4 regions of the Collimonas sp. GW821-FHT02H07 genome follow, and region 4 is predicted to be linked to each of the others. Evidence: predicted binding sites of a transcription regulator. Region 4 holds the regulator's gene; each other region holds the start of a gene.

Region 1 (7,636 bases), on a different contig from region 4:
ATGATGGCGACGTATTCGCCGGCGGCCAGGGTAAAGTCGAGATGCGCCAGCACCACGCGGCCATGGCCGTAGGTCTTGCGCAGGCCGCGGCATTCCAGTGCCGGGATGCCGGTGTCGGCAGATGTCTTTGGTTCGCTGTTGCTTTGCATGGGCGATTGATAATTTGGTTTGTGGTCGACAGTGTAGAGGATTTTCCCTCAGTGTTTGGGCGCTTGTTCAGAAAGAAAACTCAGAAAGAGAAAATAGCGGCATCGGATATTGTTTTTGCAAAAATCGCATGGCGGCGGGAAGTTTGGCACAATACGCGCGTTTGCTACGCAATGCCTTGAGCAGGATCTGTTACGCCATGAACCCGGAACATCTACAACTGCCGGTGACCCGCCAGATGCCGTTTGGGAAATACAAAGGGCGGCTGATCGCCGATTTGCCGGGCGATTACCTGGCCTGGTTCGCCCGCGAAGGCTTCCCCGCAGGCGAGCTGGGCGGTCTGCTGGCGCTGATGTATGAACTGGATCACAATGCCTTGTCGCACTTGCTGGAGCCATTGCGCCAGCGATAAGGCAAAGAAAAGTGCCGACTATCGCTCTTCAACGATAAAATAAGACGCATGGCTAATCCACTCAAACCGTCCGACCTCAAGCAATCCGCAATCAACATCAAGACGCGCTTCGTCGCGATCTCCTGGCGCGACCTGGCGATCAGCTTCGGTCCGATTGCCTTGCTGGCCATCTTCGCGATCTGGCTGGCGATCAAGTTCATCCACCCGGCGCCGCCGAGCACCATCACCATCAGCACGGGTTCTGAAAACAGCAGTTTCTGGAAGATCGCGGAAAAATACCGGACGATCCTGGCGCGCAACGGCATCAAGCTGAAGATCGTCAGCTCGGAGGGCTCGCTGGACAACCTGAAGAAACTGAGCGATCCGCATTCCGGCATCGACGTCGGTTTTGTCCAGGGCGGGGTGGCCGGCGACATGCCGATCGACGGCCTGGTGTCGCTGGGCAGCATTTCCTATGTGCCGGTGTCGGTGTTCTACCGCGGCCATGAGCGGCTGGACCGCTTGTCCGAACTGCGCGGCAAGCGGGTGGCGATCGGCGTGCCCGGCAGCGGCTCGCGGGTGCTGGCGCTGACGCTGTTGAAAGCCAACGAGATCGAACTCGGCGGCACTACCGAGCTGCTCGACATGGGCGGCGATGAAGCGGCCCAGGCCCTGACCGACGGCAAGATCGACGCCGCTTTCCTGATGGGCGACTCGGCCTCGCCGCCGACCATGGTCAAGCTGCTGCACACGCCAGGCATCAGCCTGCTCGATTTTTCCCAGGCCGGCGCTTATGCGCGCCGTTTCAGCTATCTGAACGAGCTGAAGATTCCCAAAGGCTTGTTCGACCTGGGCAAGAATGTCCCCAGCCGCGACATTCGCCTGATTGCGCCCACCGCCGAACTGATCGCCCGCGACGACCTCCATCCGGCGCTGTCCGACATGCTGATCGACGCCGCCAAGGAGGTGCATAGCGGCGCCAACGTATTGCAGCGCGCCGGCGAATTTCCGGCGCCGCTGGCGCACGAATACCCGCTGAGCGAAGACGCCACGCGCTACTACAAGTCGGGCAAGAGTTTCTTCTACCGCTCCGGCCTGCCGTTCTGGCTGGCCAGCCTGGTAGACCGGACCCTGGTGGTGCTGCTGCCCATCATCCTGTTATTGATACCAGGTTTCAAGCTGGTGCCGCTGCTCTACGGCTGGCGCATCAAGTCGCGCATCTACCGCTGGTATGGCGCACTGATCACGCTGGAGCGCGCGGTCGCCACCCATACCGAGGAAGAGCAGGCGGACCTGCTGCAGCGCCTGGATCGCATAGAGGAAGGGGTCAACCGCATGAAAATGCCGCTGGCGTTTGCCGACCAGTTCTATGTGCTGCGCGAACATATCGGCTTTGTGCGCGCCCGCTTGCAGAACAGAATTTGAGAAAAGCCGGGCAGCGCCGGGCGGGGCGAAACGAAGCTGTAATTTAATCATTGCAAGCGGCGGAAATTTCTAGCACATTTCGATTGTCATGTGATGACAAGGACATGAAAACATCTTTGTAAATTGCTGTGCAGCATCGGGTATCATTTCGTAGACATTTGCTAATCGAACAGAGGTGAGCCATGAGATTCCCCGTTTCTGTCATCTGCGCATTGCTGTTTGCGCAATCCATGCCGGCATTTGCGGCACTTGGCGCTGCCGCCGGGCCGGCCCCGGTCAATGGCGCGGCGCAGGCCGACAGTGCGCGCGCCAAGGCCAGCGCCGCCCGCGTCAGCAGCTACAACGGCTATACCGTCAGCGAGACGGTGCAGCCGTCCGGCACCACGGTGCGGGAATACATCTCGCCGGCCAACATCGTGTTTGCGGTCAGCTGGCAGGGGCCGGACATGCCGAACCTGCAGGAATTGCTGGGCACCTATGCCGACCAGTATGTCAGCGCCGCCAGTGCGCCCCATGCCGTGCGCCGCGCGGTCGCCATCCAGTCGGATCAACTGGTATTGCATTCAGGCGGTCATATGCGCTCCTTTGCCGGCAGCGCTTATGTGCCATCCTTGCTGCCGCAAGGCGTGACCCCTAATGACATTCGCTGACCGGAGATGACCATGCGTTCTATGACTTATCTGCTTTGCCTGCTCAGCAGCGCGCTCTTGCTGGCCTGTGGCGGTGGCGGCGGTTCCGGCAACAGCACTCCCACGCCACCGCCGCAGCCGGTCCAGAATGTCCAGGCCATCGTGATCGACAGCGGTCCGACGGTCTCCGGACAGTCGGTCAATGCCGTCAATTCACCGTTTGTCTCGATCACGCTCTGTGCGCCCGGCAGTACCGCGCAATGCCAGACCATCGACCATATCCTGGTCGATACCGGTTCCAGCGGCCTGCGCATCATCTCGTCGGTCTTGTCCCCCGGTATCACATTGCCTTCGCTGGCGGCGCCCAGCGGCAATCCGCTGGCCGAATGCGCGCGCTTTGCCGACGGTTACAGCTGGGGTTCGGTGCGGCAGGCCGACCTGCGTATGGCAGGCGAAGTCGCCAGCAACATTTCAGTGCACGTCATCGGCGACAGCGCCTTCACCTCGGTGCCCAACGGCTGTTCCGGCAGCCTGGTGGCGGAAAATACCGTGGCTGCCTTCCATGCCAACGGCGTGATCGGCCTCAGTACATTCATCGAGGATTGCGGCAGTGCCTGTGCCGGCCAGGCGCTTGAAGGCTGGTACTACTCCTGTCCGGGGGGCGTGAATTGCACGGCGACCACGCTGCCGCTAGCCAAGCAAGTGGGCAATCCGGTGGCTTCTTTCGCTCAGGATAATAACGGTACGATCGTCCAGTTGCCGAGCATCAGCGCCAGCGGCGCGTCAGGCGTCACCGGATCGCTGGTGTTCGGCATCGGTACGCAATCAAACAATGGACTTGGCAGCGCCCGCATCTATACGCTCAACGGCTCAGGCAACCTGAGCGTGCTCTACCAGGGGCAGGTGATGCAGGGCTTCTTCGACAGCGGCTCGAACGGCTTGTTCTTTGCCGATTCAACCATCCCGTCCTGCAGCAACAACACCGGCTTTTACTGTCCCTTGTCGACGCTGAGCCGAAGCGCGACGAATACCGGTCTCAACGGCCTGAGCAGCATCGTCAACTTCAATGTGGCAAACGCCAATTCGCTGTTCCAGTCGAATCCGAACAACACGGCCTTCAACAACCTGGCTGGCGGGCCGGCTTTCGCTTCCTACTTCGATTGGGGATTGCCGTTCTACTTTGGCAAATCTGTGTATACCGCGCTGGAAGGCGTTACCATCGCCGGCACTGTCGGCCCCTTTGTTGCCTATTGATATTGAATAGCAGGAAGCCTTGGTTTCAATGCAGAGGGGCGCGTGATGCGCCCCTTTTTTTTCGCGGCATGAATCCGGCTTTCAGCGGCTAGGCAAATAGCGCGTTGGATCCACTGCTTTTCCCTGGCGGCGGATTTCGAAGTACAGCTTGACCGTATTGCTGTCGGATTTCCCCATTTCAGCGATTGTCTGGCCTTTGCCGACCATCTGGCCTTCCTTGACCAAGATGGTTTTGTTATGGGCATACACCGACAGCAGGTAGCTGCTGTGCTTGATGATCACCAGGTTACCGTAGCCGCGTATGCCGCTGCCGGCATAGGTCACCTTGCCGGCGGCGGCAGCCATCACCGGTTGCCCCAGCTGGCCGGCGATATCGATGCCCTTTCTTCCCTGGCCGGTGCCGCGGCTGGATTGGCCGGCAGCCGGCCAGGTCCAGTCAACTGCATCCTTTTGCTCGCGGGCCGCCGCCGCGACGTCTTCGCTGTCATCGCTGCGCGGGCGGGGAGTGCGGCCGGCAACCGGATTGCCGCTGGCGCGAACGCCATCCGGCGCTATGCGCAAGGCCTGGTCGACCTTGATGTCATTCGGATCGGAAAGCTTGTTCCAGGCGATGATTTCGCTATTGCTGCGCTTGAATTTGCGCGCAATGCTCGATAGCGTGTCGCCCTTTTGTACCGTGTAATAGCCGGGGCCGCTGGGCTGGGCCGGACCGGATGGCGTGCCGCAGGCGCTTAGCGCGAGCAGGAATGCCAGCGGCAGCGCGGGGGAAATAATCCGCGAAAGCGCGTGCCGAAGGCTGGAACTTGTGCCGCGATGTTGTGGGCGGTATGCCTCTGTATTCTGGACCAGCAATGTTATTCCTCTGATAGATCTGACCTGGATTGATAGACGCCGGCGCCGTCAGGCTGACGCGATCCTCTGACCTCGTTTGACGAAACTAGTTGCGTGTCCGGCAAGCTGTTGCCGTTTTTTCCAGCGGCCGAGGATAGCGCAATTCTGCATACCGGGCAGGTTGCGTCGGGCGTCCGCTGAAAGGCCGGGCCCAGGCGCTTGGAAAATCCGTTATTTAAATGCTGTAAAGATAATTAATTGTACCCGAGTCAAGCCCGGCGTTACGTTACATGTAACGTATCAAGCCTTGCCCTGTCGGCTATTTTCAAATTTTTCCGAATTTGGAGTGGGAAGCTATGTACTTGATTTTAAAGTGTTTGTGCTGATTTTTTGATGGGAATATCGATCGTATTCGCCCCCCTGTCCCGCTGGCATGCTCTTTGCGAAATATACAAGCAGGGACATGTGGTTCGAACTTTCACAAAGGGGAAATACATCATGAATACATCGCAGAAAACGAGCCTGGTTGCAGCTTCATTGTTGTTGACCAGTTTGTTGGCCGGCTGCTCAAGTGGCGGCGACCTCGGGAAAACATTCGGCTCGGGGGCAGGAGCTACTCAGGGAACCGGTGCTGCCGGTACCGGCGCTGGCGCGGGAGGCGGCGCCGGCGGGGGAAGCGGGACTGACGGCGGCGGCAGTGGCATGGGTGGTAGTGGCACAGGTGGCGGCGATGGCGGCGGTACAGGCGGCGGGGGTGGTGGTACAGGCGGCGGGGGTGGTGGCACAGGTGGTGGGGGTGGCGGCACAGGTGGCGGGGGTGGTGGCACAGGCGGCGGGGGTGGTGGCACAGGCGGCGGGGGTGGTGGCACAGGTGGCGGTGCTTCGAGCAATTTTCTCACCAACGTCGGCACTGCGGTATCTCACGCTAGCGTAGCTCTGGACGGGGCTGCCAATACTGCGATCAACAACGTGCCATTGCTTTCGTCTCAATCCAAGAGCGGCCTGGCAACCGTTGTCGATAACGGCAGCGGCATTGTTGGCACGCTGGGCGCCGGCATCGCCAATGGCCTGGGCCAGATCGGCAGCAATCCAAATGCGCTCGGCACCACTGTCGGCAGCGCTGGCGGCGTCGTGACCCAGGCGGGCAATGCGGTGCAGGGCGTCGGGCAAGTGGTTGCCGGGCTGGGAACCGGGCCGTTGGCGCCGCTGGCAGCCGTAACTACTCCGGTGGCCAACCTGGTGACTCAGGTGGGAGCGACCGTTTCAGGGCTGGGCGCGCCGGTGACGACGCTGCTGACTACCGGACCGGTACAGCAGGTCACGCAAACCGTCAGCCAGGCAATCGTTCCCTTGACCAGTACCGTGACAACCTTGACCCAGACAGTCGGTAACGCAACCGGCCTGAACCAGCCTGTGAACGGCCTGCTGGTGGCGCTGGGCGGAACCGTCAACGGTATCGGCCAGACTCTGACCGGTGCAAAAGTTCCCGGCGTCAGCAGCCCGGGCGGCGTTGTCAGCGATCTCGGCGGCACCGTGGCGGGTCTCGGTACAAATGCCCTGGTCGGCACCGGCCAGCCTCTGCTGGGCAACAAGACCGGCGGCGTGTTGCAGCCCCTGGATAACGTAGCCGCAGGAGTGATAGGCGGGCTGGGAGGTGCAGGCGGTGCGGCTGGCGGCAACCCGTTGGCGCCGATCACTGGCGTGCTGGGTGGCTTGGCTGGTGCCGCTGGCGGTTCAGGCGGCTCGGCAGGCGGCATCCTTGCTCCGGTTACTGGTCTGGTGAGTGGCTTGAGTGGCGCAACTGGTGGCGCTGGCGGCGGGGCAGGCAGCATCCTGGCGCCGGTTACCGGCCTGGTGGGCGGTCTGACCGGTAAAACCGGTGGTGTTGGTGTTGGTGGTGGTGCTGGCAACATCCTTGCTCCAGTGACCGGTTTGGTGGGTGGCTTGACTGGCGCAGCTGGCGGCGCCGGCGGCGGGGCAGGGAATGTCCTGGCTCCGGTGACCGGCCTGGTGGCTAGTGTGACCGGTGCGGCCGGCGGTGCCGGTGGTGGCGCTGGCGGCATTCTGGCGCCGGTGACAGGCCTGGTAGGCGGCTTGACCGGCGCCGCTGGCGGTACGAGCGGCGGTGCGGGCGGCGCGGCAGGAGGCATCCTGGCGCCTGTGGTCAATCTGGTGACGGGCTTGACCGGCGGAAAAGGCACAGCCGGCGGCACGGATAACCAGGCGCCTGCGACCGGTTTGCTGAGCGGCTTGTTAGGAGCAGGCAAGAAATAATCTTGCCGCGCTTATCCAGGGAGGCGCTGGCCATCGGCCAGCCTTCCTTGCCTCGGCGCCTGATCGGAAACAGCGATGAAATGCGGCGACGCTCCCGTATTGAAAGTAGAGCGAAGTCTGTTGCAGCCTCAGGCTCCTGCGTGAACCATTGATTCAATGGCCGGTTTCCCCGGCAACGCGCAAACAACCGGCGCCCTATTTTGAATCTGACGCGCCGGCATCGGCGGACAGAGCCGCTCAGGCAAACGTTAAAGTTCAGCAATTAATACTACCGAGGTGTGATCATGAGAGCCGAACAAATAGTCGATTTGATCGCATGTGCCAGCCCACAGGCGCAGGTGCCGGGAAATGATTTGTTGATCGGCATGCTGGCGCGCGAGATCGCCGCGCTATCTTACAAGCTCACGGAGCAGGAGCTGTACCGCCTGATAGCAGTGGGTTCCCTGGTCTATGAAAGAGGGCGCCGCGGCCGCATATGAGGCGCCAGGATTCAACGCAAATCATCGCTGGAACGCACGCAATTGCGTCCAGCCGCCTTCGCCGCATACATTGCCTTGTCTGCCGCCTGAATCAATTCAAAAGGAATGTTGTCATCCCTGAGGGGCACGAAAGCCGCGACGCCGGCGCTGATGGTGACCATGCCGACCGGGCCGAACGCATGGTCAACCTGTAAATCGTAAATCGC
Region 2 (7,636 bases), on a different contig from region 4:
CGCGGGAGGCTTCGATGGCTTTAGATACGTATTCGTCTTCGCTGTTCGCCGCGAACTCTGACAAGCCGGCGCCAGTCAGGATCGAGACACCGGCGCGCGATACCGGGGTATCCCCTGCCAGCGCGATGATCGGCACTCCCATGCTCAAGGAGTGCAAGGTACTGGTGCCGCCGTTGTAGGGGAAAGTATCCAGCGCCAGATCGATTTGGTGGTGCAGCTTGAGATATTCCAGCAAAGACACTTTCTGCAGCAGGATCAAGCGTTCCCCGCCGATATGCTCTTGCGCAAACATGGCAAGCAGACGCTGTCGCGTTTCCGCACCGTTCGCGTTCCCCAGCATCAGCTTGGCGTGCGGCAGTGCCGTCAAGATGCGCGACCAGACGCGTATCACGTCCTGGTTGACCTTCGCCAGATTGTTCAGGCAGGCCAGCGTGAACTGGCTGGAACTCAATGCCGGCAGCGGATTGACCGGCGGGCTGTCGGCGGTGCGCTGGAACTGGGCGGAAGCCGGGATCCGCAACAGCGTTTCAGTATGAAACTGCTCGGTCTTCCCGGGCGGATCCATCGACGCGTCGGTGATGCGATAGTCCATCGCCGTCAGTCCGGTGGTGGCCTGATAGCCGAGCCAGGTCATCTGCAGCGGCGCCGGCTTGCGCGCAAATGTCAGCAGGCGATTGAAGCCGGTATGGCCGGACAGGTCGACCAGGATATCAATGCCGTCGGCCATGATGCGTTCAGCCAGCTGGACATCGGTCATGCCGGCGCAAGGCAGCCAATGTTCGACGTTGGCTTGCAGCCGCTCGGTGACATGGTCATGCACCACGTAGTTATAGTAGGCAAAAATTTCAAACTGCGATTTGTCATGGGTTCCCAGCACAGGCTCGATAAAGAATGCCACCGAATGATCGCGGAAATCTCCTGATACATAGCCGATTTTGAGGCGCCGCTGCGGATCGCGCAAATTGCCATGTCGAGGCCAATGCGGCTTCAAGGGCGACTCATATAGATGTGCAAAACGCAGATGCTCGGCGAATACCTCTGCGGGCGTATATGCCCCGTGATACTGCATCGCCAGCAGCATGCTGCTGAAGGCCAGTGCATAATCGGGCCTGAGGGCAAGACTGGCGCGGAAACTCGCTATTGCTTCATCCAGGCGTCCTTGGCTCTTGAGTATGTCTCCCAGATTGCCTAGTACTTCAGGGTATGTCGGCTGTATGGCCAGAGCAGTTGTATAGCTGGCGACGGCTGCTTCATGATTGCTTTCCAACGAATGCAGGTTTCCCAGATAATAGTGAAAATCAGCATTCTCTGGATAGATCGCGATGCCTCTGTTCATCAGCTGCTTGGCTGCCTCGATTTGACTCTTCTGAAATAACAGGAGACATAAATCGATGTACACCACTTCAAAATCAGGCTTGACTGTTAGCGCCCTATTGAAGTTTTCAATGGCGCTTTCTGTATCGCCCTGGTCTTTCGCAATTGTCCCCAGCATGTAGAAACCATCGGCCTTTTGCGGGTCGAGCAACACAGCCTGTTTGAGTATCTGGTTGGCTTCATCAAAGCGCTGCTGTTCGATTAGCACATATCCAAGCGCGATGTATGGCGTTACATGAGACGGGTCAACCGCCAACGCTCGCCGATAACACATTTCTGCATTCGACAAATCTCCATTGGACAGCAAGGCGTTGCCGCGTTTTATGTGTGTGCTAGGCTCTGTTACGATGTTCGCCAGGTCTTGGTCAGGATTAACAGAAGCGGCAGCAACGATTTTCGAAGACTTCTTTTCTGATGAAAAAAATAGATTCTTAAAAGGTTTGAACATATACAGCAGACTATTAGGAGAGTACGAACCATGGTTTCTGGCGCATCAGACGGGAGGAAAAAGCACAATCAGATTGTGCACGCTATTCGCGAGCGTTTTCGCATGAGTTTTATAGAAATTACTGCATATCACTATTATCCGTACCCTTGCGGGCAAGGGCCACCTCGATAATTCTACATTTTCAACATGAGCCAATTGGTCAATTGGTCCACATATTCAGGATCATATCCCTTATCTTTCAATGTCCATTTGAATGCATTACCAACTTGAGCTTTTTTATAAGCATTCATCTTTCGGCCAAGTTTGAAGCTGGTTATCTGTTGCATCATATTGTGTAACATCGCATCGTGTTTCTTCCCCATTAAACGGTTATTGTGAGCCAATTCCTCAAAAACAAGCCTCTCCATTAAGGTAGCGGCAAGTGATTGTCCAAACTGCTTTTCTTCACGCGCATTTAACCAGCTAAACCACATCTCGTTACCCCACAAAAAATTGCATCAATACGTAGGTAGTCCTTGTTAGCAAGAGCGAAAAATAAATCTAATCTTGATTCGATCCATCAGCGTTATTCTTGCAAAATATCTAAACCGTCTCTTTACGACTATAAACTTCAAACCGCACTTGCTGCTCTCGCTAGCTTATGTCGATGCTTGTTAGGTTATTGAACAAAATTCCAACTATATTATTACTTACACAGATGATTTAGTTACTCGGTCAATATTTAAGTACCTGAGCACACTAGCGGAACGACTTTTTGTGGTGCAGACGAAATACATGTCCAACTCATGCTTCCTGAAGTTCCTGAATTAGGGGTGGTTCCCATCGTCAAAACCAAATTTGCACCATGGATGCTATTCGAGGTGGACGTGACGTTCATCACGACAGTAATTGTACAGCCACCGCTTGCGCTCGAAACACCGCCAGTAGTGACAGACTCCACATATTTACCACGAATTGAGGTTGAAGCTGGAATGCCATTAGTGCCATTTGTCGGGCATGTACCGTCTTGAGCAAACGCAGTTCCAATTGGAACTTTCAGGCCCGCAGCGAGCTCCAGGCCCTCGCTGATCTGGGCGCGTGCAATGCTATCCTGATAGGCAGGGATTGCTATCGCCGCCAAAATACCAATGATGGCCGTCACGATCATCAACTCAATTAATGTAAATCCGTGGTCACTGCTTCGCAACGCTTTTGTTTGTTTCATCTTATATCCCTCTGCAAGAGTCACACAATTTCGAGAGCTAGCTTTGACAATGCAATATTTGCTCCAGCTAAACGACGTATGTCAGCGCACTCGCTTTAAGAAATATCTGGGAACTATTATTGCAGGCAAAAAAAAACACTTCTCATCTGTACCAGCATGAGAAGTGTTTCCTGCAGGGGTATATTTTCTATACCCTAGACTGCTCAATCAAACATTTAATACAATTAGGCTCCAACGCAAGCTTTAGGTACATATTTTTGCAGAGCGTCAGAAGTACATGCCCAGTTCATCGTTCCAGCAGTAGCAGCAGTTGACATAGTCAAAGTCAAAGTTTTGCTTACGATGCCTGTGGATACACCACTCGCTTGCATCTTAGCCGCAATCGTACAACCACCCGCTGCTGACCCTGTGCCAGCAGTTGTTACCGACAGTACATACTTACCTGTAATATTTGCAGCAGCTGCAATCCCACTAACTGCCGCAGCAGCATTCGAAGGACAATTGCCGTCCTGTGAAAATGATTCTGAAACTGCAGTTTTCAGACCGTCAGCAAGAACCATTGCTTCAGACATTTGGGCTCGTGCAATGTAATCCTGATAGGCCGGCAAAGCAATCGCTGCCAAAATACCAATAATCGCCACAACGATCATCAATTCAATCAAAGTAAAACCGCGCTGAACGCGTTGCATCATTTTCATCGATTTCATTTGTTTCTCCTGTTAATAAAAAGGGGGGTCACTACGCAAGAGATAGAGCAATGTCTGTGCCAGTTGCGAATCCTAGGATTTCACGATTTTCTTTGGGGAAAGTGAGGAAATTTGGCAGATTTTCGATAACGCGCTGACAAAGTTTGTCACAAAGAAACTACGCAAAATCGTCTTTTCCGACCTGATCCGAAAGATGAGCTTGCTTACCTATCTTGCGCGGCAAGCAAGGCCCTTTTAGTGTCATTACGTTGCGGGGGAAAGGGTATTGGTATTCAATCTAAACCCTGTACATCGTACGAAATACCTGCCAGCGTGGAGATCCGGTATCAAGAGTCATTCAGGCAAAACTGCTGAGCGCTCATCGAAGCCGATTAAACGGCCTTCCAGGAAAACTTCATCAAGGTGCCGGCGATATCAATCACATCCTCATCCTTCAGCGCCCGCGTCCCTGAACTCAAGGGCGTATCGTTGACACGGGTATAAGTCTGCCCTTCAACATGCGTCAGCTCATAGCCATGCGGCCGGCGCGTCACAATCGCCACCTGGATGCCAGGACGGCCAATAGTCGTCAGCACCTTGGTCAGCAACATCTCCTTGCCGACACTAGGCCCATCCAGCACAGTAATAGTGGCATCCGGCCGCGGCACCGGGAACATCTTGGGCCGGTTGTCCTTGATCTCTTCATCCGTATCCACCTGGTATAGCAGCTTGTACCTTGCCATCTGGATCACATCATTGTGCTGCAGGAAATGCTTGGTGACCGGATGGCCATTGACCTGGGTGCCGTTGGTGCTGTTGAGGTCTTCCAGAAACGAGTCGTTGTAGATAGTGATGATGACCGCATGCTCGCCGCTGATGGCGAGGTTGTCGATGACCAGGTCATTGTGGGCGCGGCGGCCGATGGTGGTGCGCTCTTTGGTGAGCGTCATCTCTTGTATTACGGTGCCGCCTTTGGTCAGGATGATCTTCGCCATTCCTATCTCTCTTGGGAAACGCTATCTGTAAGTTGATTAAAACAATATCCTGGCGGCTATTGGTGCTGGCGCTGCTCTCGCAATTCACACATCGGGCCGTACATGTCTTCACACACCCCAGTTTAATGTTGTTTTGGGGCAATCGTACTCAAAATCCGGGATTTATGTTGCGGCCCGGGCTGTTGCACCGCCCGCGGCCTGCGCTGGCAATTTAACAACGGCACCTATTCATTCTGCGCCACCCTGATCAGTATCACCGACACATTGTCCTGCCCCCCGGACTTGTTGGCAGCATTGATAAGCATGGTGCATGCCATCTTGAGGTCGCCCTGGGCGTCGCTGATGATATTGCTGATATCGCCGTCGCCGATGCGGTCCGACAGACCATCGGAACAGAGCAGATACAGGTCGCCGGCCTGTATGTCGTGCTGGTGGACTTCCACCACCAGCTGGTAGTCGATGCCGACGGCGCGCGTGACGATATTGCGGTTGAGCGCAAATTGCGCGTCTTCAGCACGAATCAGGCCGGCGTCGATCTGTTCCTGCAGCAGGGAATGGTCGCGCGTCAACTGTTCCAGCAAGCCGTCGCGGATGCGGTAGGCGCGCGAATCGCCGACGTGGGCGATGCTGACCTGGCCTTCGGGCTGGAACCAGGCCACCACCAGGGTGGTGCCCATGCCGCGGTATTCCGGCTCGCGGCGGGCGGCGTTGATGATGGTGCTGTTGGCTTGGCGCACGGCCTGCATCAGCCACAGACGGGTCGGCAGTTCTTCTTCCGGTTTTTGCAGGCGGCGATACTCCTGCAGCTGACTTTCGATTTCTTCCTGGATGGCGACGGTGGCGATGCTGCTGGCGACTTCACCGGCGTTGTAGCCGCCCATGCCGTCGGCCAGGATCGCCAGCTGCAAGCCGGCATCGACGACGACGGTGTCTTCGTTTTGTACTCGCACCATACCAATATCCGTTTTGGCGGCAAACTCAAGCGGCATATGTCGAGACATGTTCGGTGAATAAAGGTGATACAGATTAGGCGGTTGCCAGATTACAAGCATTTTCCTTGGTTCTGCCGGGGACGGCAAGACATATTGCAGTCTCTCCAGATGCCGACTTCAGGATGCCGCATCCCCACTGCGGACGGAATTGTGCACCACAATAAAAAAGGGAGCCGAAGCTCCCTTTCCTGTCTGGCCGGCTGATGCTGCGCCGGCCGTCCGTTTTGCTATGCGACGATTACAGCATCGCCTTCAGCAGACGCGCCATTTCCGATGGATTCTTGGTCACGGTGATGCCACACGCTTCCATGATGTCCAGCTTGGCTTGCGCCGTGTCGGCGCCGCCCGAGATCAGCGCGCCGGCGTGGCCCATGCGCTTGCCTGGAGGAGCGGTAACGCCTGCGATAAAGCTGACCACCGGCTTCTTCATGTTGTCCTTGATCCAGTAAGCGGCATTCGCTTCGTCCGGACCGCCGATTTCGCCGATCATGATGACGGCATCGGTTTCAGGATCGTCGTTGAACATCTTCATGATGTCGATGTGCTTCAAGCCGTTGATCGGATCGCCGCCGATGCCGACTGCCGACGACTGGCCCAGGCCCAGTGCGGTCAATTGACCGACTGCTTCATAAGTCAGGGTGCCGGAACGCGACACCACGCCGATGCGGCCCTTCTTGTGGATGTGGCCCGGCATGATGCCGATCTTGATTTCGTCCGGCGTGATCAGGCCTGGGCAGTTAGGGCCCAGCAGCAAAGTCTTGCTGCCGGCTTTTGCCATGCGGTCTTTCAAGGCCAGCATGTCGCGGACCGGGATGCCTTCGGTGATGCAGATGGCCAGGTCGAGTTCAGCTTCGACGGCTTCCCAGATCGCTGCTGCCGCGCCTGCTGGCGGCACGTAGATCACTGAAACGTTGGCGCCGGTGGCGGCCTTGGCTTCGGAAACGTTAGCGAAAATCGGGATGCCTTCGAAATCTTCACCGGCTTTTTTCGGGTTCACGCCGGCGACAAATGCGTTCTTGCCGTTTGCGTAATCGCGGCAGCCGCGGGTGTGGAATTGACCGGTCTTGCCGGTGATGCCTTGGGTGACGACTTTAGTGTCTTTGTTGATCAGGATCGACATAGTTGTTCCTTGTTATTTATTACTTACCGTTAGCAGCAGCAACAACCTTCTGCGCCGCTTCTTCCATGCTGTCCGCCGAGATGATCGGCAGGCCGGAGTCGGCCAGCATTTTCTTGCCGATTTCTTCGTTGGTGCCCTTCATGCGGACCACCAGCGGCACTTTCAGCGAAACGGCTTTGGATGCGGTGATGACGCCTTCGGCGATCACATCGCAGCGCATGATGCCGCCGAAAATGTTGACCAGGATGGCTTTCAGGCCTGGATTCTTCAACATGATCTTGAACGCTTCAGTCACTTTTTCAGCAGTTGCGCCGCCGCCGACGTCGAGGAAGTTGGCTGGCTCGCCGCCGAACAGCTTGATGGTGTCCATGGTGGCCATGGCCAGGCCGGCGCCGTTCACCAGGCAGCCGATGTTGCCGTCGAGCGAGATGTAAGCCAGGTCGAACTTGGAAGCTTCGATTTCAGCTGGATCTTCTTCGTCCAGATCGCGGTAAGCGACGATTTCAGGATGGCGGAACAGGGCGTTGGAGTCAAAGTTGAACTTGGCGTCCAGGGCGATGACCTTGCCGGAACCGGTAACGATCAGCGGGTTGATTTCAGCCAGCGAGCAATCGGTATCCCAGTATGCCTTGTACAGACCTTGCAGCTGGACGCGCGCGTCGGCGATCGAACCGGCAGGAACGCCGATCAGAGTGCTGATGCTGTCAGCGTCAGCATCGGTCAGGCCGGTAGCCGGATCGATGACGACTTGGTGGATCTTTTCCGGGTGGCTGGCTGCGACTTCTTCGATGTCCATGCCGCCTTCGCTGGATGCCAT
Region 3 (7,636 bases), on a different contig from region 4:
GGCCGTCGCAGGAAGGCATACAGCTGCACTTTGAAGCCGTCGCCGCCGCCGCGCACAGCCCGGTCGTGCTGTACAACATCCCCGCACGCGCCGGCGTCAATATCGAGCCGGCCACGGTGATCGCGCTGGAACGCCACGCGAACATCGTCGCCATCAAGGAATGCGGCGGCAGCCTGACGCAGACCATGGAGCTGGTCCACCGCAGCAATCTGAAAATCCTGTGCGGCGACGACGCCATGCTGTTCAACACCCTCTGCCTGGGCGCGCATGGCGCGATTTCCGCTGCCGCGCATATCCGGCCGGATCTGTTCGTGCGCCTGTTCGAGCTGGTGCGGGCCGGTCGGATCGAGCGTGCGCGCGCACTGTTCAAGCAGCTGCTGCCGGTGATCCAGCTGCTGTTTTCCGAACCCAACCCGGCGCCGGTGAAAGCCGCGCTGGCGCTGCAGGGCCACATCCAGGATGAGCTGCGCTTGCCGATGACGCCGATGTCGGCGGTCGGCCGGGTCAAGCTGGCGCGCGCGCTGGACGATCTGTTGGCGCTGCCGTTTGCGATGAAAATCGAGAAGCCGGAATTTTCCATCAGCGGCAGATCCCGGCAGCTAGGACTGGTGAGATGAGCCATTCATGATCCTGACCATCGCTTCTGAACATGTGCCCAGCGCCTCAACCGATATAGCAACTTCGCTGGCCGCCGCGATAGCACGGCGGCGTGCACGCGCCGGCCGCAATGTGTTGCTGGTTTATCAAAATCCGAAAATGCCGCAGGCCGGCTGGCTGGCGACGGCGATCAAGACTGGCGCGGAAATCCGCAGCATCGCCGCCAAGGATATCGGCGCCGAACTGGCCGCCGCCAAAAGCAGCTATCACGACATCCTGGTCCACCTGCCGAAATACGATGACGCCGGCTCGCGCGGCGCCCTGGCCAACGCCGACCTGGCCCTGTTTGCCGTGACCGCCGAGGATAGTCAAGCGGACGGGCTGCTGGCCGCCAGCATGCAGGCTGCCAGCACGCTCAGGCCGGGCTTGCCGCTCGTCGCGCTGATCGACGACAGCCCGGCCGGCCAGCAAGTCATGTCAGCCCTCTCGGCCAGCATCGCCAGCTTGCGTTTTCTTCATCTGTCGGCGACAAAAAGGGACGACGCCTCGCTCGGCGCCTTGTACCAGGCGCTCTACGGCCACTGCTGCAGCGCCTGCGCCTGACGGCCGGCGGCTGTATTCAGGCAGTATTCCAAGCGGATAGCAGCGGCGGCATCAAAACCGCCTGGCGCCGGCATACGCAGGCGATGCACACAATGCTTGCAAAAAAAGCTTGATACGTGTTCAATCGCCTTATGAAAATTTCCTCGACACTCCCTATATGGTCCATCGCGGCCCCGATCGCCGGCTGGCTTTTGCTGGGCGGCGCCAGCTTCAGCCTGGGCGGCTTCTATACACTGCTGCTGGTAGCCGGCCTGCTCGGCAGCGTGCTGGCGGCGGTCTACCACGCTGAAGTGGTGGCGCACCGGGTCGGCGAACCCTACGGCACGCTGGTGCTGGCGCTGGCGGTGACCCTGATCGAGGTGGCGCTGATCGTTTCGCTGATGCTGGCCGGCGGCGAAGAAACCACCGGGCTGGCGCGCGACACCGTGTTTGCCGCCATCATGATCATCCTCAACGGCATCGTCGGCATCTGCCTGCTGGTGGGCGCCAGCCGCCACCGGGAACAAAGTTTCGGCCTGCTGGGCGTCAGCGCCTCGCTGGCGACGCTGGCGGCAATTGCGGTGCTGACGCTGGTGCTGCCGAATTACACCTCGACCGCCGCCGGACCGTTCTACAGCCCCAGCCAGCTGGCGTTCATCGCCGTCATCTCGCTGATACTGTACGGCACCTTCGTGCTGGTGCAGACCGTGCGCCACCGCGACTATTTTTTGCCGGAAGAAGCAGTCAACGACGAAGACGTCCACGCGGCGCCGCCGTCAGCCAAGGTAGCGACCGCTGCCGGCGCGCTGCTGCTGGTCTGCCTGGGCGCAGTAGTGCTGTTGGCGAAATCGCTGGCGCCAGCCCTGGAGACAGCGGTGGCAAGCGTCGGCGCGCCCAAGACCCTGGTCGGCATCATCATTGCCGCGGTGGTGCTGCTGCCGGAAGGACTGGCTGCGGTGCGGGCTGCGCGCGCCAATCGCCTGCAGACCAGCCTCAACCTGGCGCTGGGTTCGGCGCTGGCCAGCATCGGCCTGACCATTCCGGCGGTGGCGATCGTTTCGCTGGCCACCGGCTGGACATTGACGCTTGGCCTGGATATCAAGTCCACCGTGCTGTTGCTGCTGTCGCTGATCGTCGCCACCCTGTCGCTCGGCACCGGCCGCACCACGGTGATGCAGGGCACGGTGCACCTGGTGATATTCGCGGTCTACCTGTTCACCACGATTGTGCCTTGATCGCCTCAAAATCCCCCGCACTTCCATCGCGGGGTTGGCGCGAGCCAACTCCGCCAGCATGATTTCCGAAATCTCCTGACGGCGCGCCTCTCCCCGCCTGTCAAATCTCCTGACTTCTGTACGTATTTGCAGCCACCGCCGCCAGCCGGGCGCCTGTTTCTTTGTTGGCACCATGCTGGTGCGCCTGTTCCGCAGCAAAAACCGTTTTCACCAAATCCGGGCGCAAAGCCTTTCCCTGCGGCCCCGCCGGCCCGCTCAAATTTAAGCCTGGGTATAAAAATCCCCGCTACCTGCCTTGCCAGGCCATTGGCATGCATTCTGCTATAGGCATGTGGTAGTCCCCGCATTCCGGCTCCATGCCTGCTGCCATAGGGCTCGCTGCTTTCTTGTTCGATTTTGTTCCGGGTTCATGCTTATTCGTCGTTCACTACAGGGAGAGAAAAATCATGTCACGTCGCACCCTTCTGAAAGCCACCGCACTCGGCGCTTTCGCCCTTGCCGCCAGTTCCTGGCTACCGTCCGCCTTTGCCGCGGATACGATCAAGGTAGGCGTCCTGCATTCCTTGTCCGGCACCATGGCGATTTCCGAGACCTCGTTGAAAGACGTGGCCTTGATGGCCATCGACGAGATCAATGCCAATGGCGGCGTGCTGGGCAAGAAACTGGAACCGGTAGTGGTCGACCCGGCTTCCAACTGGCCGCTGTTCGCCGAGAAGGCGCGGCAGCTGATTTCGCAGGACAAGGTTTCAGTGGTGTTCGGCTGCTGGACCTCGGTATCGCGCAAATCGGTGCTGCCGGTGTTCAAGGAACTCAACAGCCTGCTGTTCTATCCGGTGCAATATGAAGGTGAAGAGCTGGAGAAAAACGTGTTCTACACCGGCGCCGCGCCTAACCAGCAAGCGATCCCTGCCACCGAATACCTGATGTCGAAAGAAGGCGGGGCTGCCCGACGCTTCGTGCTGCTGGGCACCGACTACGTCTATCCGCGCACCACCAACAAGATCCTGCGCGCCTTCCTGCACAGCAAGGGCGTCAAGGATAGCGACATCGACGAGGTGTACACCCCGTTCGGCCATTCCGATTACCAGACCATCGTCGCCAACATCAAGAAATTCTCCGCCGGCGGCAAGACCGCGGTGATCTCCACCATCAACGGCGACTCCAACGTGCCGTTCTACAAAGAACTGGGCAACGCCGGCCTGAAAGCCACCGACGTGCCGGTAGTGGCGTTCTCGGTGGGTGAGGAAGAATTGCGCGGCGTCGACGCCAAGCCGCTGGTCGGCCACCTGGCGGCCTGGAACTATTTTGAATCGGTCAAGAATCCGGTGAATACGGCCTTCATCAAGAAATGGAAAGCCTACGCATTAGCCAAGAACCTGCCGAACGCCGCCACCGTCGTCACCAACGACCCGATGGAAGCGACCTATGTCGGCATCTACATGTGGAAACAAGCCGTAGAAAAAGCCAAATCCACCGACACCGACAAAGTCATCGCCGCCATGTCCGGCCAGAAATTCAAAGCCCCGTCCGGCTATGAACTGGAAATGGACGCCACCAACCATCACCTGCACAAACCGGTGATGATCGGCGAGATCAAGGCAGACGGACAGTTCAACGTAGTCAACAAAACCAAAACCACGATCCGCGCGCAGCCTTGGAGTCCTTATATTCCGGGGAATGAGGGGAAGCAGAAGCTCTGATGGTTGGCAAGGTTGGGATTTTGAAGGCGAGGCGACTGTATGTACTCTGTGGTCCGTGTGTGGGGTCAGAGTAATTTACGGCGATAAGGCTGCCGTAAAAAAACTCCGACCCCATTTAACTCCGTGGGGTTGCTTTTGACGTTGGGGTTGCCGTTGCTGTTGCTTTTGAAGTACCCCGCATGCTGACGTTGCCAAATCCGGCGCGTGTCAGCCGGGAATTGTGGGGGACATGTTTGAGCCGAAGGCGAGTTTGTCCCCCACCCGGCCGACACGCGCCGGATTTGGGGACCCGCCGAAGGCGGGCAACGGCTGTGCGGTCGCCTTTTCTTTGCTTACTTTCTTTTGGCGAAGCAAAAGAAAGTAAGTAGCTGCCGGGCTACCCCCGGCTAGCTTCCACGGAGTAGTAACCGTTTTAGCACCCACTGACCGTTCTTCGCATGTTGCCGAATGTACTCCGTAGCCCGTTAAATGGGGTCAGAGTAATTTTCGCAAAAGCCGCGAAAAAAAACTCTGACCCCATTTAACTGCTTTGGAGGTGGTTTTAAAACTACTTTCGAGGTGGCGCTAATACTGTTTTTCAGGTGGCGATAAAAAAGACTGATGAAAATTTCAAAGAGAATCCTTATTGCCAGTGCGCTCTGCCTGCATGCTTTGCTGGCGCAGGCTGCGATCGACCCCGCGCTGCTCAAGCCGCTGGCTGGCGACGACCCCGACGCCCGCATCGCCGCCGTCAACCAGATCGCCGCACTGGCCAATGACGACGCCCTCAGGATCCTCAATGCCCTCAACACCGACGCCCTCTACGTCCGGCCCGACGGCACCGTCCTCATCGTCGACGATACCAAGGCATTCAACCCCGCCACCGGCCAGACCCTGCCCACCCCGGACGACGCCGACGGCATCAGCGTCAACAACCGCCTGCGCGGCGTGGTCGAAGGCGCCCTCTCGGGGCTGAAGCTGTTCTCGCCCAACCGCAAGCTGCGCATCGCCGCCGCCACCGACCTCATGAAAACCGCCGATCCAGCCCAGATCCCGCTGATCAGCACAGCACTCCATAAAGAGAGCGACCCCGAGATCCAGGACATCCTGCAACAGGTCATCGCCACCGCCAACCTCCACTCGCCCGACGCCGCCACCCGCAAAGCCGCAGTGCAGACGCTGGCTGGCAGCACCAACGCCAACATCCGCCCGGCCCTGCAAAACCTGCTCAACAAGAATCCCGACGGCAGCTACATCGAAGCCGATCCCGCCGTCCGCATCGAAGCCGTGCGCACCCTCGGCGTGCTGGACCGCCACCTGGCCACGGTCGATTTCATCGGCAAGGTGTTCTACGGCATCTCGCTCGGCAGCGTGCTGCTGCTGGCCGCGCTGGGGCTGGCGATCACCTTCGGCCTGATGGGCATCATCAACATGGCGCACGGCGAGCTGCTGATGATAGGCGCCTACACCACCTACATGTGCCAGCTGCTCTTTCGCCAATACTTTCCGGCGGCGCTGGACGGCTACCTGCTGGCCGCCCTGCCGGCCGCCTTCATCGTCACCGCCGCCGTCGGCATCGTGCTGGAACGGCTGGTGCTGCGCTGGCTCTACGGCCGGCCGCTGGAAACCCTGCTCTGCACCTGGGGCATCAGCCTGATCCTGATGCAAACCGTGCGCTCGATCTTCGGCGCCCAGAACGTCGAAGTCGCCAACCCCGGCTGGATGTCGGGCGGCGTCACGGTGCTCGGCTCGCTGGTGCTGTCGTATAACCGCATCGTGATCATCTTCTTTGCGCTGTTCGTGGTGCTGGCGGTGTGGCTAATCCTGAACAAGACCCGGCTCGGCCTGTTCGTCCGTGCGGTCATGCAGAACCGCCGCATGGCTGCCTGCGTCGGCGTCTCCACCGGCAAGATCGACATGATGACCTTCGGCCTCGGCTGCGGCATCGCCGGCCTCGGCGGCGTCGCCCTGTCGCAGCTGGGCAATGTCGGCCCCGACCTCGGACAAGGCTATATCGTCGATTCCTTCATGGTGGTGGTGCTGGGCGGCGTCGGCCAGCTGGCCGGCACCGTCATCGCCGCCTTCGGTCTGGGCGAAGTCAACAAATTCCTGGAGCCGATGGCGGGCGCGGTGCTGGCCAAGATCGCGATCCTGGTGTTCATCATCGTCTTCATCCAGAAACGCCCGCAAGGCCTGTTTGCGCTGAAAGGCAGGAGCGTCGAATGAAATCCGCATCCATGCAAATCTCCATGGCGAAGACGCCGCTGCGCACGCCATTGTTCTCGCGTCCAGCCTGGACCGGCATCGTGGTCTGCTGCGTAATCCTGGCGCTGCTGCCGATTCTCAATCTGGCGTTCCCGGCCGGTCATGCGCTGCACATCTCCAGCTACACGGTGGCGCTGGTCGGCAAGTTCATGTGCTACGCGATGGCGGCGCTGGCGCTGGACCTGGTGTGGGGCTATACCGGCATCCTCTCGCTCGGCCACGGTGTGTTCTTTGCGCTGGGCGGCTATGCCCACGGCATGTACCTGATGCGGGCCATCGGCCGCGATGGCGTCTATCAAAGCAACCTGCCGGACTTCATGGTGTTCCTCGACTGGAAGACCTACCCCTGGTTCTGGTCGCTGACCGACAACTTCTGGTATTGCATGGCGCTGGTGGTGCTGGTGCCGGGCCTGCTGGCCTTCGTGTTCGGCTATTTCGCCTTCCGCTCGCGCATCAAGGGCGTCTACTTTTCAATTATTACCCAGGCGATGACCTTCGCTTTCATGCTGCTGTTCTTCCGCAACAATACCGGCTTCGGCGGCAACAACGGCTTTACCGATTTCAAGCGCATCCTTGGCTACTCGATTACGGCGCCGTCGACCAAGGCGGTGCTGTACCTGATCACGCTGGCCTTCCTGCTCGGCGCGCTGGTATTGTGCCGCTGGATCGTGACCTCGAAACTGGGACGGGTGCTGCAAGCAGTGCGCGATTCCGAATCGCGCCTGATGTTCATCGGCTACAACCCGCTCTGGTTCAAACTGTTTGTCTGGACCTTGTCGGCGGTACTGTGCGGCATCGCCGGCGCCTTGTATGTGCCGCAGGTGGGCATCATCAATCCTTCCGAGATGTCGCCGGCGAATTCGATCGAGATGGTGATCTGGGCCGCAGTCGGCGGCCGCGGCTCGCTGGTGGGTCCGATCATCGGCGCCTTCTCGGTGAACGGCCTGAAGAGCTGGTTCACCGGCGCCTTTCCTGACCTGTGGCTGTATGCGCTGGGCCTGATCTTCATCCTGGTGACGCTGTTCATGCCGCAAGGGATCCTGGGACTGGCGGCGAATCTGAAAAGCAAACTGAAAAGCAAACCCGCAAGTCAGCCTGAGGCTGAAACCAGCGGCAGCAAGGAGGCGGCATGAATCAAGGTATCAACCCGCGCATCAGCCCGCGCATTAGCCCTATTTATGACCCGGCGCAGCCATCGGACAAGGTCGACAACGCGCTCCACGCCGACTACGGCACCTCGTATGCGCGGATCAAGCCGGAAGGCGTCGACACCACCCA
Region 4 (7,636 bases):
GCAAAAGCCGGTGATCCACAGCCTGGACAAGGAAAAGCCGCCGATGAACCTGGTCGCCAACCGCGCCATGATTGAAGACAACAACAGCAAGGTGCATCTGTACGAGAATGTCAACGCCGACCGGCCAAAGACGCCGCTGGCCGACAATTTCCATCTGAAATCCGAATATCTGCTGCTGTTGCCCGACGACGACATCATGGAATCCGACAAGCCTGTGGAAATCACCCTGGGACTGTCGACCTTGAACGGCACCGGCATGCATTTCAATAATTCCACACGCGAACTGAAGCTGTTCAGCAAGGTGCACGGCGTCCTGCGCAACACGCCGCGTGCGGCAGCAAAGTAAGCGGATCAGCAAGACAATTTATGTGTAGGCCTCTATCCATTACCCAGGATTTTTCATGAAACGAATATTTTTTCTCTCTCTGCTGCTGCTTGGCGCCATCGGCGTCGCTCGCGCGGAAAAAGCCGATTCCGAGAAGCCGACCCTGATCGACTCCGACACCCTCACCTATGACGACGTCAAGCAGGTCAACGTCGCTACCGGCAATGTGGTCCTGACCCGCGGCACGCTGATCATGAAAGCCGACCGCGTGGTGGTGACCACCGATCCATCCGGCTATCAGTTCGCCACCTTGTATGCGGCCCCGGGCAAGCTGGCCACTTTCAAGCAAAAGCGCGATGGCGGCCCGGACCTGTGGATCGACGGCCACGCCGAACGCATCGAATACGACGGCAAGACTGAAATCACCAAGCTGTTTTCCAAGGCGCAGATGCGCCGCCTGCAAGGCGACAAGCCGACCGACGAAGTGAACGGCGAGTTCATTTCCTACGACAGCCGCACTGAATTCTATTCCGTCAACAACACCGTCAACGGCGTCAGCCAGCCTGGCGCCGGCCGCATCCGCGCCGTCATCCAGCCACGGCCAAAGGCGGCGCCATGAGCGCCCCTAGCACGCTGATCGCCAGGGGCCTGCAAAAAAGCTATGGCGCGCGCCAGGTGGTGCATGACGTCTCGCTCGAAGTGCGCTGCGGCGAAGTGGTCGGCTTGCTGGGTCCGAACGGCGCCGGCAAGACCACTTCGTTCTACATGATTGTCGGCCTGGTGCCTTCGGACGGCGGCGAGATCGATCTGGACGGCGTCGATATTTCGCGCCTGCCTATCCATCGCCGCGCGGTGCTGGGCCTGTCCTACCTGCCGCAGGAAGCATCGGTATTCCGCAAGCTGACGGTGGAAGACAATATCCGCGCCGTGCTGGAACTGCAGCGTCCCAACGGCAAGGCGCTCGGCAAGGCCGAGATCGATGAACAGCTGCACAAGCTGCTGCACGAGCTGCAGATTGAAAAACTGCGCGAGAGCCAGGCCCTGTCGCTCTCGGGCGGCGAACGGCGGCGCGTCGAGATCGCCCGCGCGCTCGCCACCAATCCGCGCTTCGTGCTGCTGGATGAACCGTTCGCCGGGATCGATCCGATCGCCGTGATCGAGATCCAGCGCATCGTCCGCTTTCTCAAGGAACGCGGCATCGGCGTGCTGATCACCGATCACAATGTGCGCGAAACGCTGGGCATCTGCGACCGCGCCTACATCATCAATCAGGGCAGCGTGCTGGCCAGCGGCAGTCCGGACGACATCATCGCCGACGAGTCGGTGCGGCGGGTCTATCTGGGCGAGCATTTCCGCATGTAGTTTCGCTGATGCGGGAATGAAGTAATTGCATACAGATTAATCCGCCGCGCCAGTGCGGCTCTTAAACTCCGTACAACAAATAACAGAAGTGAATTGTCCGCACGGAAGCCATGAAACAATCACTCCAGCTACGCACCTCTCAACATCTTGCGCTGACTCCTCAGCTGCAGCAGTCGATCCGTCTGCTGCAGCTTTCCACGCTTGAGTTGCATCAGGAACTGGAACAGATCCTGTCTGACAACCCGATGCTGGAGCGGGTCGACGATCCGCTTGATAATTCGGTGCGGCTGCTGGCGGACGGCGCCATCAGCGGCACTGCGTCGACCATGGAGGCGCCGGCCGGCGACAGCGAAGTCAGCAGCTCGCCGACCGAGAGCGAAGCCAGCGCCGAAGCGCCGGCGGCTGAAAGCAGTACCGACAATGCCGACAGCGAATGGAGTTTCGACGACATCTCGCGCAGCGCGAAAACCTCGGACGATGAAGATGCGCGGCCGCAGCTGGAGGCGCATGAAACGACGCTGCGCGAACATCTGCTGCAGCAGATGCGCGAAGCCATGCACGACTTGCGCGACCGCGCGCTGGTCGAGCTGATGATCGATGCGCTGGACGACAACGGCTACCTGGAAGAGTCGCTGGAAGAAATCCTGGAGCGCCTGCCGGCCGAGCTGGAGATCGCCGTCGAAGAATTGTCGATGGCGCTGAAAATGGTGCAGAGCTTCGACCCGGCCGGCGTCGGCGCGCGCAACGCGCCGGAATGCCTGGCCTTGCAGATCAAGCGGTTTGTCAAAGTGCCATTCGTCACCCGCCGCCTGGCATTGGCGATTGTGCAAGATCACCTGGCGCTGTTTGCGCAGCGCGATTTCAATAAAATCAAGAAAGCCCTGGATTGCGACGACGAGGACCTGCGCGAAGCGCAAGCTGTCATCAAGCAGTGCAATCCCCACCCCGGCGCGCCGTTCGCCGCCAACGCTTCCGACTATGTGGTGCCGGACGTGATCGTCAGGCGCAGCAAGCAAGGCTGGCAGGTGATGCTGAACAATGACGTCATGCCAAGACTCCGGGTGAATGTCCTGTATGCCAACATCCTGAAGCAGAGCAAGGGCGATGGCGCACTCACTTCGCAGCTGCAGGAAGCCAAGTGGCTGATCAAGAATATGCGGCAGCGTTTCGACACCATTTTGCGCGTTGCACAAGCGATCGTCGAACGCCAGCGGAACTTCTTTTCCCACGGCGCGGTCGCCATGCGGCCGCTTGTGTTGCGCGAAATAGCTGATACACTGGGTCTACACGAGAGTACTATTTCACGTGTGACCACTCAGAAATACATGCTCACTCCCCACGGGATGTTTGAACTGAAGTATTTCTTCGGCAGCCATGTTGCTACTGAGGCAGGTGGAGAGGCTTCCTCAACAGCAATCAGGGCACTCATTAAGCAACTCATAGGAGCGGAAGATTCAAGAAACCCTTTCTCTGACAGCAAGATTGCCGACATGCTTGCGGAACAAGGTATGGTGGTCGCCCGCCGCACCGTCGCAAAATATCGCGAAGCACTAAAAATTCCGTCTGTTAATCTGCGCAAGGCCTTGTAGTTTTTTCTGGTTTGATTGTTAAGCTTACCCTTGCTATGTTCGGACATTACGGCTGTTTGTTATTTAGCGACTCTTGCCAGAACAGTCCCAGTCTCTTGTAGATTGTTCGCCTAAAGATTCAACGCAGTCTGTTCAGAACCGCCAGCAATATTCTTGATAGGAGCGCTGTATGAACTTCACCATCAGTGGGCATCACCTCGAAGTAACCCCTGCCATTCGCGAATATGTACAAAGCAAACTAGAGCGTATCAAACGCCACTTCGACCAGGTCATCGATATCAACGTGATCTTGAGCGTCGACAAACTCACTGAAAAAGAAAAGCGCCAGAAAGCGGACATCACGCTGCGCGTAAAGGGAAAAGATCTGCATGCCGAAAGCATTGCCCACGATCTTTATGCCGCCATTGATACGCTGATCGACAAGCTCGATCGCCAGGTCATCAAGTACAAGGACAAGATGCAGGATCACCAGCACGATGCGATCAAGCATCTGCCGGAAGAGCTCCCCGCCACGACCTGAACGGCCGCCAATCCGGGCGCTGCAGCTGACTAGCTGGCGCCGATAGAAAGAACAAGGGCGCAGTTAATGCGCCCTTTGTTATTTTCAGACCGTTTTACAAGTAAATCGTATTATTTTTTGCATCGCGCCTATTTGAGAGCGCCGAACACCTTGCCGATGATCGCGCTGCCGGCGCCGACCGGATCCTGGCGTATCGCTTTCTCTTCTTCACCGATGATGGTGTACAGGCCGTCCAGTGCACGTTGCGTGACATAACCTTCCACCGTCGACTGCTGCGCCGGCACCATGCCGGTCTTGCCGACCTGCCCCATGACCGCGTTATATTGGGCCGACAAGCCGTTGCGGTCGGTCACGCCTTTGACGATGGGCAGGAATTTCTGGCCCAGTTGCGCCGACGTCTTTTGCTTGAAAAAATCGGTCACCGAGGTGTCGCCGCCGGTCAGGATATTTTTGGCATCGGTCACCGACATCGACTTGACCGCATTCAGCAGCAAAGGCTTGGCCAGCGGCACCGCCTGTTCCGCGGCGTGGTTCATCGACACCACCAGATCGTCCAGCTTCTGGCCCTGGCCGGTCATGCGCAAAATGGGCATGGCCTTGTCGAGCACGCTGGGCAAGCCGATCTTGACCTTGTCGTTGTTCAGAAAACCATTTTCGACACCCAGCTTGGACACCGCCACATCCGCGCCTTTTTGCAGGGCGGCTTTGAGGCCGCTGCTGGCATCCTGGTTGCTGAGGTCGCCCAGCGACAGGGCAAGCGCCGCGGACGCTGTTGCCGCCAGGCTCAGTGTGATTGCTGTTTGAAATAGAGTCCGCATAATGATCCTTGAAGAAGTTGAATGGATAAGCCAAAGTCTAACTCAATTTATTGCAAACAAATCAAGAAAGAAAATGTCTGCCGGGCGGCGCCTACAGATGCCCTTCATCCACCAGGAACAGGCGCCGGTGCTCGCGGATCGCATAACGGTCGGTCATGCCGGCGATATAGTCGGCAATCGCGCGCGCCTGCTGCTGTTCCGACTCCCGCTGATCGAGCTGATAGTCGGGCGGCAGCAGGGATGGCTCGGCGCTGAAGCAGGCATACAGCTCAGCGACGATGCGGCGGGCCTTGGCCGTCATGCGGTTGACCAGGTAGTGGCGATACAGGTTTTCGCGCAGGAAGCGTTTCAGCAACGCGGCCTGCTGCGCCATGCCGTCGGAGAAGGCAATCAGCGGCGGCGCATTGCGGACATCGTCGACCGTCTGCAGCCTGGCATCCAGGATGCGCTGCTGCGAGGTCTGGATCAGGTCGGTGATCAAGGCATTGATCATGCGCCGGATGGTCTCGTTGATCGCCCGGCGCCCGCCCAGGCCCGGGAACAGCTGTTCGACCTGGCGGCTGTGCTGCGCATAGAAATCGATCTGGTTCATCTGCTCCAGGGTCAGCAGGCCGGAGCGCAAGCCATCGTCGATATCGTGATTGTTGTAGGCGATCTCATCGGCCAGGTTGGCCACCTGCGCTTCCAGCGTCGGCTGCTTGCGCTGGATGAAGCGCTGGCCGATATCGCCCAGTTTCCTGGCATTGGCCAGCGAACAATGCTTGAGGATGCCCTCGCGCGTCTCGAACATCAGGTTCAAGCCGTCAAACGCGCCGTAGCGCTGCTCCAGCTTGTCGACCACCCGCAGGCTCTGCAGATTGTGTTCGAAGCCGCCATGGGCCTCCATGCAGTCATTCAAGGCATCCTGGCCGGCATGGCCGAACGGCGTATGGCCGAGATCGTGGGCCAGCGAGATGGCTTCCACCAGATCTTCGTTCAATTGCAGGCTGCGCGCGATCGAGCGGGCGATTTGCGCGACTTCGATGCTGTGCGTCAGGCGCGTGCGGAACAGGTCGCCTTCGTGGTTGACGAACACCTGGGTCTTGTATTCCAGCCGGCGGAAAGCGGTGCAATGGATGATGCGGTCGCGGTCGCGCTGGAATTCAGTGCGCGAACCGGGCGACTCCTCTTCAAACAAACGTCCTCGCGATTGCGCAGAATGTGCGGCATAGGGAGCGAGAGACGTTTCGTGGTTCATTGCGGCAGGTCTCCGGAGGCAAGTTGCTGAAGCGTCGCCAGCAGCGCCTCTTGCGGCGCGGTGGCGATCAGGTGGCTGCCGAGCGGTTTCATCAGGATGAACCTGATCTGGCCATCTTCGTTTTTCTTATCGACCTGCATCAGCTCCAGCCAGCGCTGGGCGCCGAGATTGGGCGCCTCGGTCGGCAGGCCGGCGGCGCGCACCAGCGCGCACACGCGTTCCTTGTCGATGGCTGTGATGTGGCCGAGCCGATGCGACAAGTCAGCCGCCATCACCATGCCGCAGCCGACCGCTTCGCCGTGCAGCCACTTGCCGTAGCCGAGGCCGGACTCGATCGCGTGGCCGAAGGTATGGCCGAAATTCAGGATGGCGCGCAAACCGCCCTCACGCTCATCCTGGCGCACGACGTCGGCTTTCAGCTCGCAGGAACGGCGGATCGCGTAGGCCAGCGCAGCGTTGTCGCGCGCCATCAGCTTATCGATATTGTTTTCGATCCATTTGAAAAATTCGGCGTCGATCACGGCGCCGTACTTGATCACCTCGGCAAGACCGGCGGACAGCTCGCGCTCCGGCAAGGTATGCAGGGTCATGGTATCGGCGATCACCGCCTGCGGCTGGTAAAAGGCGCCGATCATGTTCTTGCCGAGCGGATGGTTGATGCCGGTCTTGCCGCCAACGGAGGAATCGACCTGCGCCAGCAAGGTGGTCGGAATCTGCACGAAGGGTACGCCGCGCATGTAGGCGGAGGCCGCGAAACCGGTCAGGTCGCCGATCACGCCGCCGCCGAGGGCGATCAGGGTGGTCTTGCGATCGCATTTTGCGCTCAGCAGGCGATCGAAGATCTGCATCAGGCTGGCCCAGTTCTTTTCTTCCTCGCCGTCCGGCAGCACGATTTCCAGCACGCTCTTGCCGGCGTCGCGCAGCGTCTGGCTGACGCGCTCGAGATACAGCGGCGCCACGACGGTGTTGGTCACGATGACCACCTGCTTGCCGGCAATCAGGCGGGCGATGCGTTCGCGGTCAGCCAGCAGAGATGGCCCGATCTCGATCGGATAGCTGCGCTCGCCCAGTTCTACCTGGAGCGTGATGGCCGGCGCGGTTGCCGAAGGTGTGGACTGCTGATTCATAAAATGACTTGGTGATTGAAAAGGCAGATTGCTATTTTGACCGGGATTGCCGTCGCCTGCCTGCAGCGCCTGCCCGGACGCTTGCTCAGGGTCGTCGGCCTGCACATCGAGCTGGCTCAAAATGCTGTGCACCAGGAATTGTACGTTAGGTCGGCCGGTATCGATGACTATGTCGGCAACTTCGCGGTAATACGGCTCGCGCTGGCGCGACAGCTCTTCCAGCCGGCGGCGCGGATCGGCGGTTTGCAGCAGGGGACGGTTCTTGTCGCGGCTGGTGCGCTGGAGGATGTTGTGGATGCTGGCACGCAGGTAGATCACGGTGCCGCGGGTTTTCAGGTATTCGCGATTTTCGGCACGCATGATGGCGCCGCCGCCGGTCGCCAGCACGATGCCGCTGCGGGCGCTCAGGTCACGGATGACTTCAGTCTCGCGCTGACGGAAGCTCTCTTCCCCTTCGATTTCGAAAATCAAGGGAATCGAGACGCCGGTGCGCGCCTCGATTTCGTGGTCGGAATCAATGAAAAGCTTGTTGAGTTTTCTTGCCAGGGCGCGGCCAACCGTAGTCTTGCCCGCGCCCATCAGGCCTACCAGAAAGATATTGCCTGTGTACCTTACCATTTCACTGCTCGACCTTTTGCTCATGTGCGGACACCGGCAT

What was found. Region 4 encodes sigma-54, which starts transcription at its own class of promoters, with help from an activator protein. Its sites were predicted from a motif close to TGGCANGNAANCTGCTTT; they were not measured.
Region 1: the regulator sigma-54 is predicted to act here: its motif matches at 5,107-5,124, upstream of AC07V8_RS03145 (collagen-like triple helix repeat-containing protein).
Region 2: the regulator sigma-54 is predicted to act here: its motif matches at 3,075-3,092, upstream of AC07V8_RS14740 (pilin).
Region 3: the regulator sigma-54 is predicted to act here: its motif matches at 2,722-2,739, upstream of urtA (urea ABC transporter substrate-binding protein).

Annotation. Positions count from the first base shown of each region.
Region 1 is NZ_JBWKVC010000001.1:732,425-740,060, forward strand. It holds gene AC07V8_RS03115 (ABC transporter ATP-binding protein) at 1-149, opposite strand, end outside; gene AC07V8_RS03120 (DUF3820 family protein) at 347-559, shown strand; gene AC07V8_RS03125 (TAXI family TRAP transporter solute-binding subunit) at 608-1,963, shown strand; gene AC07V8_RS03130 (DUF2844 domain-containing protein) at 2,146-2,613, shown strand; gene AC07V8_RS03135 (DUF3443 domain-containing protein) at 2,626-3,846, shown strand; gene AC07V8_RS03140 (peptidoglycan DD-metalloendopeptidase family protein) at 3,928-4,698, opposite strand; gene AC07V8_RS03145 (collagen-like triple helix repeat-containing protein) at 5,380-6,951, shown strand; gene AC07V8_RS03150 (hypothetical protein) at 7,236-7,430, shown strand; gene AC07V8_RS03155 (sensor domain-containing diguanylate cyclase) at 7,442-7,636, opposite strand, start outside.
Region 2 is NZ_JBWKVC010000008.1:222,857-230,492, reverse strand. It holds gene AC07V8_RS14750 (O-linked N-acetylglucosamine transferase, SPINDLY family protein) at 1-1,822, opposite strand, end outside; gene AC07V8_RS14745 (hypothetical protein) at 1,996-2,295, opposite strand; gene AC07V8_RS14740 (pilin) at 2,544-3,026, opposite strand; gene AC07V8_RS14735 (pilin) at 3,251-3,733, opposite strand; gene AC07V8_RS14730 (FHA domain-containing protein) at 4,105-4,707, opposite strand; gene AC07V8_RS14725 (Stp1/IreP family PP2C-type Ser/Thr phosphatase) at 4,932-5,696, opposite strand; gene sucD (succinate--CoA ligase subunit alpha) at 5,938-6,819, opposite strand; partial or broken gene sucC (ADP-forming succinate--CoA ligase subunit beta) at 6,839-7,636, opposite strand, start outside.
Region 3 is NZ_JBWKVC010000013.1:129,950-137,585, forward strand. It holds gene dapA (4-hydroxy-tetrahydrodipicolinate synthase) at 1-617, shown strand, start outside; gene AC07V8_RS19610 (hypothetical protein) at 625-1,200, shown strand; gene AC07V8_RS19615 (calcium:cation antiporter) at 1,332-2,414, shown strand; gene urtA (urea ABC transporter substrate-binding protein) at 2,861-4,114, shown strand; gene urtB (urea ABC transporter permease subunit UrtB) at 4,715-6,319, shown strand; gene urtC (urea ABC transporter permease subunit UrtC) at 6,316-7,491, shown strand; gene urtD (urea ABC transporter ATP-binding protein UrtD) at 7,488-7,636, shown strand, end outside.
Region 4 is NZ_JBWKVC010000007.1:88,274-95,909, reverse strand. It holds gene lptC (LPS export ABC transporter periplasmic protein LptC) at 1-346, shown strand, start outside; gene lptA (lipopolysaccharide transport periplasmic protein LptA) at 402-944, shown strand; gene lptB (LPS export ABC transporter ATP-binding protein) at 941-1,687, shown strand; gene AC07V8_RS12875 (RNA polymerase factor sigma-54) at 1,798-3,276, shown strand; gene hpf (ribosome hibernation-promoting factor, HPF/YfiA family) at 3,446-3,796, shown strand; gene AC07V8_RS12865 (DUF4197 domain-containing protein) at 3,925-4,614, opposite strand; gene AC07V8_RS12860 (deoxyguanosinetriphosphate triphosphohydrolase) at 4,706-5,851, opposite strand; gene aroKB (bifunctional shikimate kinase/3-dehydroquinate synthase AroKB) at 5,848-7,596, opposite strand.